DNA from 3 places in the Streptomyces sp. NPDC002537 genome. Region 3 is predicted to be linked to each of the others. Evidence: predicted binding sites of a transcription regulator. Region 3 holds the regulator's gene; each other region holds the start of a gene.
What was found. Region 3 encodes HrcA, which represses chaperone genes, less so after heat shock. Its sites were predicted from a motif close to TTNGCACTCNGNNNNNCNGAGTGCNAA; they were not measured.

Region 1: a site for HrcA is predicted at 2,868-2,894, ahead of groL (chaperonin GroEL). Genes of this name have one in related genera too.
Region 2: a site for HrcA is predicted at 3,800-3,826, ahead of groES (co-chaperone GroES). Genes of this name have one in related genera too.

The regions. Positions count from the first base shown of each region.
Region 1 covers NZ_JBSFWT010000106.1:15,048-20,792, forward strand. The annotation lists gene ACWD4A_RS31415 (PTS transporter subunit EIIC) at 1-1,072, shown strand, start outside; gene groL (chaperonin GroEL) at 1,084-2,706, opposite strand; gene ACWD4A_RS31425 (cold-shock protein) at 3,079-3,282, opposite strand; gene ACWD4A_RS31430 (MoaD/ThiS family protein) at 3,720-3,995, opposite strand; gene thrC (threonine synthase) at 4,080-5,354, opposite strand; SAM riboswitch class I at 5,372-5,515, opposite strand; gene ACWD4A_RS31440 (glucosyl-3-phosphoglycerate synthase) at 5,670-5,745, shown strand, end outside.
Region 2 covers NZ_JBSFWT010000023.1:58,268-64,012, forward strand. The annotation lists gene ACWD4A_RS13615 (LysR family transcriptional regulator) at 1-578, opposite strand, end outside; gene ACWD4A_RS13620 (SDR family NAD(P)-dependent oxidoreductase) at 711-1,484, shown strand; gene groL (chaperonin GroEL) at 1,587-3,209, opposite strand; gene groES (co-chaperone GroES) at 3,344-3,652, opposite strand; gene ACWD4A_RS13635 (polysaccharide deacetylase family protein) at 3,932-4,798, opposite strand; gene ACWD4A_RS13640 (THUMP-like domain-containing protein) at 4,896-5,745, shown strand, end outside.
Region 3 covers NZ_JBSFWT010000024.1:39,292-45,036, reverse strand. The annotation lists gene ACWD4A_RS13990 (response regulator transcription factor) at 1-62, opposite strand, end outside; gene ACWD4A_RS13985 (16S rRNA (uracil(1498)-N(3))-methyltransferase) at 163-915, opposite strand; gene ACWD4A_RS13980 (nitronate monooxygenase) at 912-2,087, opposite strand; gene dnaJ (molecular chaperone DnaJ) at 2,502-3,638, opposite strand; gene hrcA (heat-inducible transcriptional repressor HrcA) at 3,639-4,655, opposite strand; gene ACWD4A_RS13965 (MBL fold metallo-hydrolase) at 4,850-5,578, shown strand; gene ACWD4A_RS13960 (DUF3097 domain-containing protein) at 5,721-5,745, shown strand, end outside.

The DNA of each region.
Region 1 (5,745 bases), on a different contig from region 3:
GGCGCTGATCGGCTGCGGCATCGTCGCGGGCCTGGGCGGCCTGCTGGCCAACTCCCGGCTGCTGCCCGGCCTCGCGCCCGCGCTGACGGCCGTGGCCTCGGGCTTCATGTCGCTGATCGCGGTGTTCGTCGGCTACAACACGGCCAAGGAGTTCGGCGGCACACCGGTCCTGGGCGGCGCGGTCGCGGCGATCACGGTGTACGGGGGCGTCGGCAGGGTCACCGCGTTCGGGGAGCGGCTGGTGCCCGGCGAGGGCGGGGTGCTGGGCGCGCTGGCCGCCGCGCTGCTGGCCGTACGGCTGGAGAAGTGGTGCCGCGGCCGGGTGCCGGAGGCCCTGGACGTGCTGCTCACCCCGACGCTCACGGTGCTGGTGACGGGCCTGGCCACGCTGTACGGGCTGATGTACGCGGCGGGCCGGGTGGCCGGGGCGATCGGGCACGGCGCCGACCGGCTGCTCGCCGACGGCGGCGCGGCCGCGGGCTTCGTCCTGGGCGGGCTGTTCCTGCCGCTGGTGATGCTGGGCCTGCACCAGGCCCTGATCCCGATCCATACGACCCTGATCCAGCAGCAGGGCTACACGGTGCTGCTGCCCATCCTGTCCATGGCAGGCGCGGGCCAGGTCGGCGCGGCGCTGGCGGTCCATGTCCGGCTGCGCGGCGCGGCGGTGCGGCGGACCATCCGTTCCGCGCTGCCCGCGGGGCTGCTGGGCATCGGCGAGCCGCTGATCTACGGGGTGTCGCTGCCGCTGGGGCGGCCGTTCGTCACGGCGTGCGTGGGCGGCGCGTTCGGCGGCGGCTTCATGGGCCTGCTCAACCAGCTGGGCGACAAGGTGGGAGCCACCGCGATCGGCCCGTCGGGCTGGGCCCTCTTCCCCCTGCTCCAGGGCAACCACGGCCTGTCCAGGGCGGCGACGGTCTATGCGCTGGGGCTGCTGGTGGGCTACGCGACGGGGTTCGCGGCGACGTACGCCCTCGGCTTCGGGCGGGGCACGCTCCACGAGCTGAACGCGCCGAGGGCGGCACCCCCTTCACAGGGAGTGCCGCCCTCGGCGTACAGCGTTCAGGACGAGTGATCCGGTACGGATCAGAAGTCCATGTCACCGCCCGGCATGCCGCCCGGAGCGGCCGCGGCGGCCTTCTCCGGCTTGTCGGCGATGACGGCCTCGGTGGTGAGGAACAGCGCCGCGATGGAGGCGGCGTTCTGCAGCGCGGAGCGCGTGACCTTGGCCGGGTCGATGATGCCCTCGGCGATCATGTCGACGTACTCGCCGGTCGCGGCGTTCAGGCCGTGGCCGACAGCCAGGTTGCGGACCTTCTCCACGACGACGCCGCCCTCGAGACCACCGTTGACGGCGATCTGCTTCAGCGGGGCCTCCAGGGCCAGGCGCACGGCGTTGGCGCCGGTGGCCTCGTCACCCTCGAGCTCCAGCTTCTCGAACACCGCGGAGGCCTGGAGCAGGGCCACGCCACCACCGGCGACGATGCCCTCCTCGACGGCCGCCTTCGCGTTGCGAACGGCGTCCTCGATGCGGTGCTTGCGCTCCTTGAGCTCGACCTCGGTCGCGGCACCGGCCTTGATGACGGCCACGCCGCCGGCCAGCTTCGCGAGGCGCTCCTGGAGCTTCTCGCGGTCGTAGTCCGAGTCGCTGTTCTCGATCTCGGCACGGATCTGGTTGACGCGGCCCTGGACCTGGTCGCTGTCACCGGCACCGTCGACGATGGTCGTCTCGTCCTTGGTGATGACGACCTTGCGGGCGCGGCCGAGCAGGTCGAGACCGGCGTTCTCCAGCTTGAGGCCGACCTCCTCGGAGATGACCGTGCCACCGGTGAGGATGGCGATGTCGCCGAGCATGGCCTTGCGGCGGTCGCCGAAGCCCGGGGCCTTGACGGCGACGGACTTGAAGGTGCCGCGGATCTTGTTGACGACCAGGGTCGACAGGGCCTCGCCCTCGACGTCCTCGGCGATGATCAGCAGCGGCTTGCCGGACTGCATGACCTTCTCGAGGAGCGGCAGCAGGTCCTTGACCGAGCCGATCTTCGAGTTGACGATCAGGATGTACGGGTCGTCGAGCGACGCCTCCATACGCTCCATGTCGGTGGCGAAGTACGCCGAGATGTAGCCCTTGTCGAAGCGCATACCCTCGGTGAGCTCCAGCTCCAGACCGAAGGTCTGGGACTCCTCGACGGTGATGACGCCTTCCTTGCCGACCTTGTCCATGGCCTCGGCGATGAGCTCGCCGATCTGGGTGTCGGCGGCGGAGATGGAGGCGGTGGAGGCGATCTGCTCCTTGGTCTCCACGTCCTTGGCCTGCTCGAGCAGCGCGCCGGAGACGGCCTCGACGGCCTTCTCGATGCCGCGCTTCAGGGCCATCGGGTTGGCACCGGCGGCCACGTTGCGCAGACCCTCGCGGACCAGCGCCTGGGCGAGGACGGTCGCGGTCGTCGTGCCGTCACCGGCGACGTCGTCCGTCTTCTTCGCGACCTCCTTGACCAGCTCGGCGCCGATCTTCTCGTACGGGTCCTCGAGCTCGATCTCCTTGGCGATGGACACACCATCGTTGGTGATCGTGGGGGCGCCCCACTTCTTCTCGAGGACGACGTTGCGGCCCTTGGGGCCGAGGGTGACCTTGACGGCGTCGGCGAGCTGGTTCATCCCGCGCTCGAGACCGCGCCGTGCCTCCTCGTCGAACGCGATGATCTTGGCCATGTGAAGTGGTCCTCCCAGGACTGGGGTGGATTGCTCCGGACCGCGCTGGCGCCCGCGACGGACGGCCCACGGGCCCGGCGGTTCCTTGCCCCGCCCGACTCGCCGACCTCACCGACGGTCCAAATCTGTCACTCTCACTCGGAGAGTGCTAACGCCAATGATTAGCACTCGACCCACCCGAGTGCAAGCGGTCTGGGGAAGTACACACCGTCAGTGGCACCGGGGGCACCTCCCAGCGATAGCTGGGGGCGCAAGCGGTCTGGGGAAGTACACACCGTCAGTGGCACCGGAGGACGCACGAGGGGCCCGTACCCTGCGTGCGGGTACGGGCCCCTCGGCGAGCTGAGCGAGCCGGTGGTCGATGCGCCGAGGTCAGACGTGCACCTTGACCATGTCCGCCTGCGGCCCCTTCTGGCCCTGCGAGATCTCGAACTCGACTCGCTGACCCTCCTCGAGGGTGCGGTAGCCGTCCATCTGGATCGCGCTGTAGTGGACGAAAACATCCGCACCACCGTCGACCGCGATGAAGCCGTACCCCTTCTCCGCGTTGAACCACTTGACGGTGCCCTGAGCCATGCCTAACTCCCCTATTACTGGCCCTTGCGCAGGACCGCACTTCGCGGACCCGGGTCAGACCTCACCCCCAGGACACTCCCCCGCCGGCGGCGTGGGGAATCCCGTTGGTGTGCGCCGGAACGCGTCGACCGCGGCTGAATGTATCTGCACGGATGCCGTCTGCAACAGGTCACTCGGACGAGAATTCCCGGCACGATCGATTGCCGAAATACGGCTAACTCCGGGGGATCCAGGGCAAGTCGGGCCGGGCATAGCACTAGCAACCCGACAATTTGCACACACAGTTCGCGCACAACTTGACGGGTTCTCATAGGCGTTCGGCACTGACGCCGGAGGGGGATCGCCCCAACTGTATCGCGCTCAACAGACGGAATCGCCCCGTCCACTTCGCGGACGGGGCGATTCCGGGGGCCTTTCGGAGGAAGCCTTCGTAAAGGTCAGCCTCCGGCGACGGCGGGAATGATCGAGACGCCCGCACCGTCGGGGGTGGGGGTCGCCAACCCGCCCTCGAATCGCACGTCGTCGTCATTGACGTACACGTTCACGAACCGCCGCAGCTTCCCGGCCTCGTCGAGTACGCGGGCGGCGATGCCGGGGTGGTTCTTCTCCAGATCGGCGATCACCTCGCCGAGAGTCCCGCCCTCGGCGGGCACTTCGGCCTTGTCACCGGTGTAGGTGCGCAGGATGGTGGGAATGCGAACGCTGACGCTCATGGGGTCACCTTCGGTTGATGTCGACTGAGGGAAGGGCGGGGCAGGTGAGGCAGATGGAGGGAAGGAACGGCGGGCGGCCGCGCCTCACAGCCCCGCGGCGCGGAACGCGTCCAGCGAAGGGCGGATCGTCGCCGTCGGCCCCGCCGCCACCGCGTCCAGGGTCTTGAGCCCGTCCCCCGTGTTGAGCACGACCGTCGTCAGCGAGGGGTCGAGGACCCCGTCCTCGATCAGCTTCCGGGTGACGCCGACCGTCACCCCGCCCGCCGTCTCCGCGAAGATCCCCTCCGTCCGGGCCAGCAGCCGGATCGCGTCCACGACCTCCGCGTCGGTGACGTCCTCGACCGCCCCGCCGGTCCGCCGGGCGATGTCGAGCACGTAGGGCCCGTCGGCGGGGTTGCCGATCGCGAGGGACTTCGCGATCGTGTCCGGCTTCACGGGCCGTACGACGTCGTGCCCGTCCTTGAACGCCCGGGAGACCGGCGAGCAGCCCGCCGCCTGCGCACCGAAGATCCTGTACGGCCGGTCCTCGACCAGTCCCAGCGCGATGAGCTCCTTCAGCCCCTTGTCGATCTTCGTCAGCTGGGAGCCGGACGCGACCGGCACGACGATCTGGTCCGGCAGCCGCCAGCCGAGCTGTTCGCAGATCTCGTACGCGAGGGTCTTCGAGCCCTCCCCGTAGTACGGGCGGAGGTTGACGTTGACGAAGCCCCAGCCCTCGCCGAGCGGGTCGCCGATCAGCTCGGAGCAGAAGCGGTTCACGTCGTCGTAGGTGCCCTCGATGCCGACGAGGTCGCCGCCGTAGACCGCGGCCATGACGACCTTGCCCTGCTCCAGGTCGTGCGGGATGAAGACGCAGGACTTGAAGCCCGCGCGGGCCGCCGCGGCGCCGACCGCGCCCGCGAGGTTCCCCGTCGAGGAGCAGGACAGGGTGGTGAAGCCGAAGGCGCGCGCCGCCTGGACGGCGATGGCGACGACGCGGTCCTTGAAGGAGTGCGTGGGGTTGCCGGAGTCGTCCTTGACGTACAGGCCGCCGGTGACGCCCAGTTCGCGGGCGAGGTTGTCGGCCTTGACCAGCTCGGTGAAGCCGGGGTTGAGGCCGGGCCGCTCCGCGACGTCGGCGGGGACGGGCAGCAGCGGGGCGTAGCGCCAGATGTTCGCCGGGCCCGCCTCGATGCGGCGGCGGAGTGCCTCGGGGTCGCCGGTGGGGAGCTCGTACGCGACTTCGAGGGGGCCGAAGCAGTCGGCGCAGGCGAAGAGGGGACCGAGGTCGAAGCGCTCGCCGCACTCGCGGCACGAGAGGGCGACGGCGGGACCGAACGCGACAGAGGTGCTTGAACTTTCGACAGACTGCACAGCCATGGAGGCGAGGCCCTTTCTCCTCATCTTCCCCGTGGCGGAGGTCGCCACGAGACGGAATTGGCACCTTCCCCGCCGGGAGCCTCGCGTCGAACGACGAAAGACCGGCTGGAGGGTTGCCGGGGCTTCAACGGGCCGTGTCCCTCTGCCCCTCTGGATGAGCGGTATGGCACTGGGCGGAGCCCAGGCGTTTGTGCGCGCGGCGACCCCGACATATGTCGGCGTCCGGCGTTGTTCAGACTGTAACCGAAGGCGCGGACACCGAAGACAGTCGTCCGTACCGCGAGATAGGTCACACAGGGCAGAGGAGTCGGGCACGTGCTGGAAGAGGTGGAGCGCTGGCTGGACCGGCGGTCCTGGTCCGTCGGAGACCGTCCGCTCGACCAGCTGCTGG
Region 2 (5,745 bases), on a different contig from region 3:
ATCCGGTCGGCGCCAGCCAGCCGGTGCCCCTCCGGCACCACGCCGATGAGCCGGTCGGTCAGCAGCGGCCGGACGACCAGGTCGTCCCACTCCGCGGCCGCGGCGGGGTCGGAGCCCCGCACCTCGGGATAGCGGAAGGCCAGCGCGATCTCGCAGTCACCGTCCCGCAGCATCTCCACCGAACGCGGCGGCTCCGCCTCGACCAGGGAGACCCGGGTACCGGGGTGGGCGGCCCGCATCCGCGCGAGCGCGCCCGGCACCAGCGTCGAACTGCCGCTGGGGAAGGACACCATCCGCACCCGCCCGGCCCGCAGCCCGGCGATCGCCGCGATCTCCTCCTCGGCCGCGGTCAGCCCGGCCAGGATTCCGGAGGCGTGCCGGACCAGGGCCTCACCCGCCTGGGTGAGGCGCATCTCGCGCCCGGTACGGATCAGCAGCGGCGTGCCCGTGGACTGCTCCAGCGCCTTCATCTGCTGGCTGACGGCGGGCTGGGTGCACCCCAGCTCCCGCGCGGCCGCCGAGAACGAACCGGTGGTGGCCACCGCGCGCAACACCCTCAGATGACGAGCCTCGATCATCCTTCGAGCATAAGCCCACCTTGGGGGTGATCGTTAGTTCCCCTTCACCACTTTGAGTGAGGCGTAAGGAAGGGCCCCTACGTTCGGGTGATGCACTCCACACGACGTGCCACCGGGCTCTAACGTGCCGGTATGACGACTGTATTGATCACAGGAGCAACGGCCGGGATCGGCGCCGCGTTCGCGCGCAGGCTCGCGGCCGACGGCCACGATCTGGTCCTCGTCGCCCGGGACGAGGAACGCCTCGGCGCGCAGGCGACCGAGCTCCACGACCGGCACGGCGTGGAGGTCGAGGTGCTCCGCGCGGACCTGGCCGACGACAAGGGCATCGAGCTCGTCGAGGAGCGGCTCCGCGACGCCGCCCGCCCGGTGCACCTGCTGGTCAACAACGCCGGTTTCGGCAACAAGGGCGCGTACCTCGAGGTCTCGATGGCCGACGAGCTGCGGATGCTCAAGGTGCACTGCGAGGCGGTGCTGCGGCTGACGTCGGCGGCGGCGGAGGGGATGCGGGAGCGCCGCAAGGGCGCGGTGGTCAACGTCGCGTCGGTGGCCGCGTTCACCCCGCGCGGCACGTACGGGGCGAGCAAGTCGTGGGTCGTGCAGTTCACCCAGGGCGTGGCCCGGGACCTGGCGGGTACGGGCGTGCGGCTGATGGCCCTGTGCCCCGGTTTCGTCCGTACGGAGTTCCACGAGCGGGCGGGCATGGGCACGGACAACGTCCCCAACTGGCTGTGGCTGGACGCCGACAAAGTGGTCGCCGCGGCGCTGCGCGACCTGGCGCACGGCAAGACCCTGTCCGTGCCGGACCCGCGCTACAAGGCGCTCACGGGTCTGATGCGGCTGGCCCCGCGCGGCGCGGTGTCCCGGGCGTCCTCCACGACGGGCCGCAAGTACGGGCCGAAGTAACCCGCGCGGCGCGTACGACCGCGTACGTCTCCGGGAACGGCCGAGGCCCGGCGCCCCCGAAAGGGTGCCGGGCCTCGGGCCGTTCAGCGACCGGAGTCGGCCTTAGTGGGCGTGGCCGTGACCGTGACCGGCCTCGGCCTCCTCCTCGACCTTCTTCTCGACGACCAGGGTCTCGGTCGTGAGCAGCAGGGAGGCGATGGAGGCGGCGTTCTCCAGGGCGGAGCGGGTGACCTTGACCGGGTCGATGACGCCGGCCTTCACCAGGTCGCCGTACTCGCCGGTGGCGGCGTTGAAGCCCTGGCCCTTGTCGAGCTCGGCCACCTTGGAGGTGATGACGTAGCCCTCGAGGCCCGCGTTCTCGGCGATCCAGCGCAGCGGCTCGACGGCGGCGCGGCGGACGACGGCGACACCGGTGGCCTCGTCGCCCTCCTTGCCGAGGTTGCCCTCGAGGATCTTCACGGCGTGGACGAGCGCGGAGCCACCACCGGAGACGATGCCCTCCTCGACCGCGGCGCGGGTCGCGGAGATGGCGTCCTCCAGACGGTGCTTCTTCTCCTTGAGCTCGACCTCGGTGGCCGCGCCCACGCGGATGACGCAGACGCCACCGGCGAGCTTGGCGAGGCGCTCCTGGAGCTTCTCGCGGTCCCAGTCGGAGTCCGTGGACTCGATCTCGGCCTTGATCTGGTTGACGCGGCCGACGACGTCCTCGTGGTTGCCGCCACCGTCGACGATGGTGGTGTCGTCCTTGGTGATGGTCACGCGGCGGGCGGTGCCCAGCACGTCCAGACCGGCCTGGTCGAGCTTGAGGCCGACCTCCTCGGCGATGACGGTGGCACCGGTGAGGGTGGCCATGTCGCCGAGCATCGCCTTGCGGCGGTCACCGAAGCCGGGCGCCTTGACGGCGACGGCGTTGAAGGTGCCGCGGATCTTGTTGACGACGAGGGTGGAGAGCGCCTCGCCCTCGACGTCCTCGGCGATGATCAGCAGCGGCTTGGAGCCACCGGCCTGGATGACCTTCTCCAGGAGCGGCAGCAGGTCCTGGATCGAGGAGATCTTGCCCTGGTGGATCAGGATGTACGGGTCGTCGAGGACGGCCTCCATGCGCTCCTGGTCCGTGACCATGTACGGCGACAGGTAGCCCTTGTCGAACGCCATGCCCTCGGTGAAGTCCAGCTCCATGCCGAAGGTGTTGGACTCCTCGACGGTGATGACACCGTCCTTGCCGACCTTGTCCATCGCCTCGGCGATGAGCTCGCCGACCTGCTTGTCCTGCGCGGACAGCGCGGCGACGGCGGCGATGTCGGACTTGTCCTCGATCGGACGGGCGGTCGCGAGGAGCTCCTCGGAGACGGCCTTGACCGCAGCGTCGATGCCCTTCTTCAGGGAGGCCGGGGAGGCACCCGCGGCGACGTTGCGCAGACCCTCGCGGACCAGCGCCTGCGCCAGCACGGTGGCGGTGGTGGTGCCGTCACCCGCGATGTCGTTGGTCTTGGTCGCCACCTCCTTGACGAGCTGGGCGCCCAGGTTCTCGTACGGGTCGTCGAGCTCGACCTCGCGCGCGATGGTGACACCGTCGTTGGTGATGGTCGGGGCACCGAACTTCTTGTCGATGACGACGTTGCGGCCCTTGGGGCCGATCGTCACCTTGACCGTGTCGGCCAGCTTGTTGACGCCGCGCTCGAGGGCGCGACGGGCGTCCTCGTCGAACTTCAGGATCTTCGCCATGGTTGCTTCAAGTCCTCTCGTTGCGATCCTGGGCCACGCAACAGTGGCCGCCTATCGCTCAAACGAACTGCGCCCCGGGCGCCCGGCGTATGGACGGGTACCAGGGGCGCAGATCAGAAACAGCTTGGGGTGAATTACTTCTCGATGATCGCGAGCACGTCGCGGGCCGAGAGAACGAGGTACTCGTCGCCGTTGTACTTCACCTCGGTGCCGCCGTACTTGCTGTAGAGCACGACGTCGCCGACCTGCACGTCGAGCGGCAGGCGCTCGCCGTTCTCGAAGCGGCCCGGGCCCACGGCGAGGACGGCGCCCTCCTGGGGCTTCTCCTTCGCGGTGTCCGGGATGACCAGGCCGGAGGCCGTGGTCTGCTCGGCGTCGAGCGGCTGGACCACGATGCGGTCCTCAAGCGGCTTGATGGCAACCTTGGAGCTGGCGGTCGTCACGATCCGACCTCCCCCTTCGGAGATCTCGCGGGGCTATCTGTCTGGTGGCGACCTGGTGAATCCGTCGTCGCGGGTGCCGGATCCGCCCGTCGCTGTGTTTGGCACTCCCGGGTGGAGAGTGCCAACGGAGCCGAGACTATGACGCGGTTAGCACTCGGTCAAGCGGAGTGCCAATTCGCCTGCGGCGCGCGTCGACGGCCGGGGTTCCGCCGCGGCGGCCGCGGCCGGCCCGGCGGCCGGGCCGGTCAAGGATCTTCCCGTCCGCGCCCGAGGTATTCCTCAGACGTAGTCCTCCAGGCGGGCCACCGTGAAGCCCTGCTTCTGGATGCTGCGCAGCATGTTCGTGACCATCCTGGTCATCGAGGTGCCCTTGAGCTCCTGCGGGCCGCGGAAGTGCGCGAGGACGATGTCGCCGGGGCGCAGCCCGTCGCCCTGGGCGTAGCGCATGTCGTTGATCTGCATCGTCGCCTCCCACAGCACGACGGCCTTCACCCCGCAGCCGCCCGCCGCCGTGAGCGTCGCGTCGTCGTAATTGCCGTACGGCGGACGGAACAGCGGCGGCTTGGCCCCGAACCGCTTCTCCAGCGCGTCCTGCTGGCCGCAGATCTCGCGGCGCTGGGCTTCGGGCGAGAGGGTGCGCAGGTTGGGGTGGGAGAGGGTGTGGTTCTGGATGGTGTTGCCACCTTCCTTGAGCTGCTCGAAGTAGCCGTAGCCGCGGCCCGCGCGGGCGATGTCGTCCGTCAGGAACATCGTGAACGGCAGCTTCAGCTCCTTCGCCATCTTCACGAACTCGGGGTCCTTCTCCGCCCCGTCGTCGAAGGTCACGAAGACGACCTTGTCCTTGGTGTCCACCCGCCGCACGACCTTGGGCGCGTCCCCCGGCCGCATCCCGTCCGTGACCTTCCGCGCGGGCGGGGCGGGGGGAGCGGCGAGCGGGGCGTCGAGGCCCCAGTGGCGGTAGGCGTCGGAGGGCGCTTCCGCGGGGCGGGTGGGGGCGGGGGCCGACGCCGGCGCGGAGGGTGCGGCCTTCTCGCTCTTGGACGACGAGGAGCCGGAGCAGCCGGAGGCCAGCAGGGCGGCGGCCAGCGCGACGAGGACGATCCGGGGGCGGGTGCGGGTCCGGGGGCGGGATATGTGCGAGCTCACCCATCCGATTGTTGTGCATGCGTTCGAACAGGGCGCGGCGGGACCGCCGGGCCGCCCCGATTACGGGAGACGGCCGGAGTGGGGAAACAATGAAACCGTGCCCGCACCGAACCAGCCGACCGACTCCTTCGCCGCCCTCCTCACCGACGAAGGCCGCCGCCTCCTGACGGAGCTCCGCGACCACGACCCCGCCCAGGAGCTCGCGACAGCGACCCGGCTGCGCCGCGACCACCCGGCCGACCTGGTGTCGGCCGCCCTCGGCCAGGCCCGGCTGCGGCAGCGGGCGGTGGCGAAGTTCGGCGCGGAGGACGCGTACCGCATGTTCTTCACGCCCAACGGCGTGGAGCAGTCGACCCGGAAGACCGTCGCCGCGTACCGGGCCGCCCGGCTCGCCGCGCTCGGCACGAAATCCGTCGCCGACCTGTGCTGCGGCATCGGCGGCGATGCCATCGCGCTGGCCCGCGCGGGCATCGCGGTCCTCGCGGTCGACCGCGACCCTCTGACCTGCGCGGTCGCGGAGGCGAACGCCGCGGCCCTCGGGCTGGCCGACCTGATCGAGGTCCGCTGCGCGGATGTCGCGGAGATCGACACGGCCCCGTACGACACCGTCTTCGTCGACCCGGCGAGGCGGGGCGGGCGCGGCCGCATCTTCGACCCGGAGGCGTACTCGCCCCCACTGTCCTGGGCCGTCGAGGCCGCCCGTACGGCACCGCGCGCCGCGCTCAAGATCGCACCCGGCGTTCCGCACGAGGCGGTCCCGGACGAGGCGGAGGCGGAGTGGATCTCCGACGGGGGCGACGTCAAGGAGGCGGTGCTCTGGTTCGGCACCGAACCGGGCGCGCGCCGCGCCACCCTCCTCCCCTCCGCGGCCACCCTCACCTCGCGCGGCCTCCCCGACCCGCCGGTCCGCCCGGTGGGCCGCTACCTCTACGAGCCGGACGGCGCGG
Region 3 (5,745 bases):
TCGAGGATCGCGACGGAGAGGTCGAGCAGGCGCTCGTACTCCCGGGCATGGAACTGCGACATGAGTAATACGTCCCCAAAACGTTCTGTCTCACGCTCTGCCTCACGTCGGCACTCCCCCGCCCGTCAGGACGTGCCGGACGCCCCTTCCCCGCTCAGGCCGTCACGACCAGCGGCCCGTCCGGCCCAGCAGCAGCGCCGTGGCCGCCGTACCCGCCGTGGACGTGCGCAGCACGCTCGCGCCCAGGCGGTACGGCTTCGCGCCCGCCTCGGCGAAGACCGCGAGTTCCTCGGGCGAGACGCCGCCCTCCGGGCCCACCACCAGGACGATGTTGCCCGTCGGCGGGAGTTCCGCGGTGGCGAGGGGCGCGCTGCCGCCCTCCTCGTGCAGGACCGCCGCGAACGACGCGTCCGCGAGGAGCGTGGCGATCTGCTTGGTCGTCAGCAGGTCGGACACCGGGGGGAAGCGGAGGCGGCGGGACTGCTTGCCCGCCTCGCGTGCCGTCGCCCGCCACTTGTTCAGCGCCTTCGTGCCGCGCTCGCCCTTCCACTGGGTGATGCAGCGGGACGCCGCCCAGGGGACGATCGCGTCGACGCCCGTCTCGGTCATGGTCTCCACGGCGAGCTCGCCACGGTCGCCCTTCGGCAGGGCCTGGACGACGGTGATGTGCGGCTCCGGCAGGGGCTCGGAACGCACCGAGGTGACCGCGACGTCGAGGCGGTCCTTGCCCTCGACGGCGGCCACGGTGCCGAACGCCCCCGTGCCCTCGCCGTCCGTCAGGACGATCTCCTCGCCGACGCGCAGCCGGCGGACGGAGACGGCGTGCCGCCCCTCGGGGCCGCCGAGCGGGAAGACCGTACCGGGGAAGACACCCGTAAGGGCACCCTCCTCGACCAGGAAGACCGGCGCTGTCATGACTCGCTCCCTCGCAATTCGCTGCCCCCCGGCCAATCCCCCACCGCACCACGGTCCGCAACCGCGCTGCGGTCCCCCACCGCGTCGCAGTCCGCCAACGCGCTCCGCGCCGCCTCCAGTTCGGCGGCCAGCACCTCGACCAGCCGCCCGGCGGGCAGCTCCCGGGCCAGCCGGTGGCCCTGGCCCGCCCAGAGGTTCATGCCCTGCGGATCCCCCGCCGCCGCGGCCGCCTTGCGCAGACCCGCCGTCAGATAGTGGACCTGCGGGTACGCGGCCGGGGCGTACGGGCCGTGCTCCCGGAGGAAACGGTTCACCAGACCTCTGGCCGGGCGGCCGGAGAAGGCGCGGGTCAGCTCGGTGCCGACGAACAGCGGGTCGGTCAGGGCCTGTTTGTGGACGGCGTGCGCGCCCGACTCCGGGCAGACCAGGAAGGCGGTGCCGAGCTGCGCGGCGCGGGCGCCCGCGGCGAGCACGGCGGCGATCTGGGCGCCGCGCATCAGCCCGCCCGCGGCGATCATCGGGATGCGCACGGTCTCGCGGACCTCCGCGAGCAGCGTCAGCAGACCGGCGCCCGCGCCCGCGCCGTCCAGGTGCGGGTCGTCGCGGTGGGTGCCCTGGTGGCCGCCGGCCTCGACGCCCTGGACGCAGACCGCGTCCGCGCCCGCCAGTTCGGCGGCGCGCGCCTCGGCGGCGGAGGTGACGGTGACGACGGTGGTCGTGCCCGCCCCGGCGAGGGCCGTCAGGGCCGTGGCGGCGGGACAGCCGAAGGTGAAGGAGACCACCGGGACCGGGTCGTCGAGAAGGATCGCGAGCTTGGCGTCGTAGGCGTCGTCACCGCCCTGGCACCAGTCGCCGAGCGGGGTCTCGTACCAGGTGGCCTCACCGGCGAGTTGCTCGGCGTAGACCTCGATGGCGGCGGGGTCGGCGGCAGGGGGCTGCGGCATGAAGAGGTTCACGCCGAAGGGCGCGGCGGTACGGGCGCGGAGCTGCTTGATCTCCTCGTACATGGCGGCGGGGGTCTTGTAGCCCGCGGCCAGGAAGCCGAGGCCGCCCGCGTCGGAGACCGCGGCGGCCAGCGCCGGGCCGGCAGCACCGCCTGCCATGGGGGCCTGCACGACGGGATGCCGGAACAGTCCGGTGAGCGCGGTGTCACCCCGGGTGTCAGAAGCCATCGGATCTCCTTGCGCGGGGGTCACCGGCGACAACCGGTGCGGCGGAACCGCATCCTCGAATTCTGCGCCACGGAGCATCGCCGCCGGCCGCGCCGGTGGACTGCCTTCGGGCGGCGGGCAGGGCTTGCCCGCGTCTCGGCCACCGGGCCGAGGGGGAAGCCCCCCGGCGTCGGCCGTGGGGGAGGAGTCACGACCACATCGTGTCACGCGATCGTGGGACGCGGGGAATCTCCTCGCCGAACGGCACCCGGGGCACCCCGAGCAGGTGCCGACAGCCGCCGACAGCGCTCGGGGCACCCCGGGCCGAACGCCTACCGGCCGTTGAACGCGTCCTTCAAGCGCGAGAACAGACCCTGCTGCCCCGGCTTACCGCGCTCACCCGGGGAGCCAACCCCCGGACCCCCGGCCGAGCGCCTACCGCCCGTTGAACGCATCCTTCAAGCGCGAGAACAGACCCTGCTGCCCCGGCTTGAACTCGCCCATCGGACGCTCCTCGTTGCGCAGCTTCGCGAGCTGGCGGAGGAGGTCCTCCTGCTGGGGGTCGAGCTTGTTCGGCGTGATGACCTCGACGTGGACGATGAGGTCACCGCGGCCGCCGCCGCGCAGATGCGTGACGCCGCGCTGGTGCAGCGGGATCGACTGGCCGGACTGGGTGCCCGGACGGATGTCGATCTCCTCGACGCCGTCCAGGGTCTCCAGCGGCACCTTGGTGCCGAGGGCCGCGGCCGTCATCGGGAGGGTGACCGTGCAGTGCAGGTCGTCGCCGCGCCGCTGGAAGGTCGGGTGCGGGGTCTCGTGGATCTCCACATAGAGGTCGCCCGCGGGGCCGCCGCCGGGGCCGACCTCGCCCTCGCCCGCCAGCTGGATGCGGGTGCCGTTGTCGACACCGGCCGGGATCTTCACCGTCAGGGTGCGCCGCGAACGGACGCGGCCGTCACCGGCGCACTCCGGGCACGGGGTCGGCACCACGGTGCCGAAGCCCTGGCACTGCGGGCAGGGCCGGGAGGTCATGACCTGGCCGAGGAAGGACCGGGTGACCTGCGAGACCTCGCCACGGCCGCGGCACATGTCACAGGTCTGCGCGGAGGTGCCGGGGGCCGCGCCCTCGCCGCTGCACGTGGTGCAGACGACGGCGGTGTCGACCTGGATCTCCTTGGTGGTCCCGAACGCGGCCTCGGGCAGGCTGACTTCGAGACGGATCATGGCGTCCTGGCCACGGCGCGTACGCGAGCGCGGACCGCGCTGCGACGTCTGCCCGAAGAAGGCGTCCATGATGTCGGAGAAGTTGCCGAAGCCGGCGCCGAAGCCACCGGCGCCACCGCCACCGCCGTTCGCGGAGAGCGGGTCGCCGCCGAGGTCGTAGACCTGCTTCTTCTGCGGGTCCGAGAGCACCTCGTAAGCGGCGTTGATCTCCTTGAACCGCTCCTGCGTCTTCGGGTCCGGGTTCACGTCCGGGTGCAGCTCGCGGGCGAGGCGGCGGAAAGCCTTCTTGATCTCGTCCTGCGAGGCATCGCGCCGTACGCCCAGGACCGCGTAGTAGTCCGTGGCCACTTACGACTCCGCCAGGATCTGTCCGACGTAACGTGCCACTGCGCGTACCGCTCCCATCGTTCCGGGGTAGTCCATGCGGGTCGGTCCGACCACGCCGAGTTTGGCGACTGCCTCGTCGCCCGAACCGTAGCCGACGGCGACGACGGATGTGGAGTTGAGACCCTCATGAGCGTTCTCATGACCGATCCGCACCGTCATGCCCGAGTCCTTGGCCTCGCCGAGCAGCTTGAGCAGCACGACCTGCTCCTCCAACGCCTCCAGCACCGGCCGGATCGTCAGCGGGAAGTCATGCCCGAAGCGGGTGAGATTGGCGGTACCGCCGATCATCAGCCGCTCCTCGGTCTCCTCGACCAGGGTCTCCAGCAGCGTCGCGAGGACCGTGGAAACGGTTCCTCGGTCGTCCTGCTCGAAGGAGTCGGCGAGGTCCTGCACGAGCTGCGGCACATCCGAGAACCGGTGCCCCACGACCCGGCTGTTGAGCCGCGCCCGGAGATCCGCCAGCGTGGTCTCGCCGATCGGCGCCGGGCAGTCGACCATGCGCTGCTCGACCCGGCCGGTGTCCGTGATCAGCACCAGCATCACCCGCGCCGGAGCCAGTGAGAGCAGCTCCACATGACGCACGGTCGACCGGGTCAGCGAGGGGTACTGCACCACCGCGACCTGCCGGGTCAGCTGCGCGAGCAGCCGGACCGTACGGCCCACGACGTCGTCGAGATCGACGGCGCCGTCGAGGAAGTTGTGGATGGCGCGCCGCTCGGGCGTCGACAGGGGCTTGACGCCCGCGAGCTTGTCGACGAAGAGGCGGTACCCCTTGTCGGTCGGGATACGGCCCGCGCTCGTATGGGGCTGGGCGATGAAGCCCTCGTCCTCCAGCGCGGCCATGTCGTTGCGCACCGTGGCCGGGGACACGCCGAGGCGGTGCCGCTCGGTGAGGGCCTTGGAGCCGACCGGCTCCTCGGTGCCCACATAGTCCTGGACGATGGCGCGCAACACTTCGAGCCTGCGTTCGCTCAGCATCGCGCACCTCCAGTCCAGCCGTCTCACGGGGCCCTTCCCTGGCACTCCATGGTCACGAGTGCCAGATCCCTTCAGCCAGTGTACGGCCGCGCACCGCGACGAGGGCAAGAGCCGTCGTGCCGTGCGCCCGCGCACACCGCCGCCGCGCGCACGTCGAGCGGGCAACCGTACCGCGCTCCGGCTAGCGTCCGGGTATGGAGAGCCATGAGGGAACAACGCGTTGGGAGCGGCTCGCGCCGGGGGTCGCCCGCCGCAGAATGCCCGGGTGGGACGCGACGATCGGCGTGGTCGCGGGGTCCGCGGGCGTGCTGCTGGTGGACACCGGGGCGAGCGTGCCGGAGGGCGCCGAGGTCCGGCGGGAGGTACGCGAGCTCACCGGCCGCGACGTGACGCATATCGCTCTCACGCACCCGCACTTCGACCACGTCTTCGGCACCGCCGTGTTCTCGGGGGCGCAGGTGTACGGGGCCGTCGGCCTCGCCGAACTGCTGCTCCGCGAGCGCGAGGAGCTGGGGCGGGACGCCGTACGGCACGGAGCCGACCCGACGGCCGCCGCCGAGGCCGCCGACCTGCTCGTACGGCCGCACCACCCGGTCTCGGGCGAGCTCACGCTCGATCTGGGCGACCGGCAGGTGCTGCTGGCCAACGTGGGGCCGGGGCACACGGCACACGATCTGGCGGTCCTCGTGGCGGGCGCGGGCGGGGCGCCGGAGGTCGTCTTCTGCGGTGACCTGGTGGAGGAGTCGGACGAACCACAGGCGGGACCGGACGCCCTCCCCCGGCAGTGGCCCGCGGCACTGGACCGGCTGCTGGCACTGGGCGGCGAGGACGCGCTGTACGTACCGGGGCACGGGGCGGTGGTGGACGCGGGCTTCGTACGGAGGCAGCGGGACGCGCTGGCGCTGCGCTTCGGCGTGTCGTGAGTCCCGCGCGATCTTGATCCACAATGGCGCGCATGCGCAGCGGAGAGTACGGACCCGATCCGGCCTCCCTGGCTGCGTTTTCCCGGGGGACAACCCCGGGCCCCCGGCCTAGACCCGACGCCCGCCCCACAGGATGACACCCATGCGCAGCAGACACTACGGCCCTG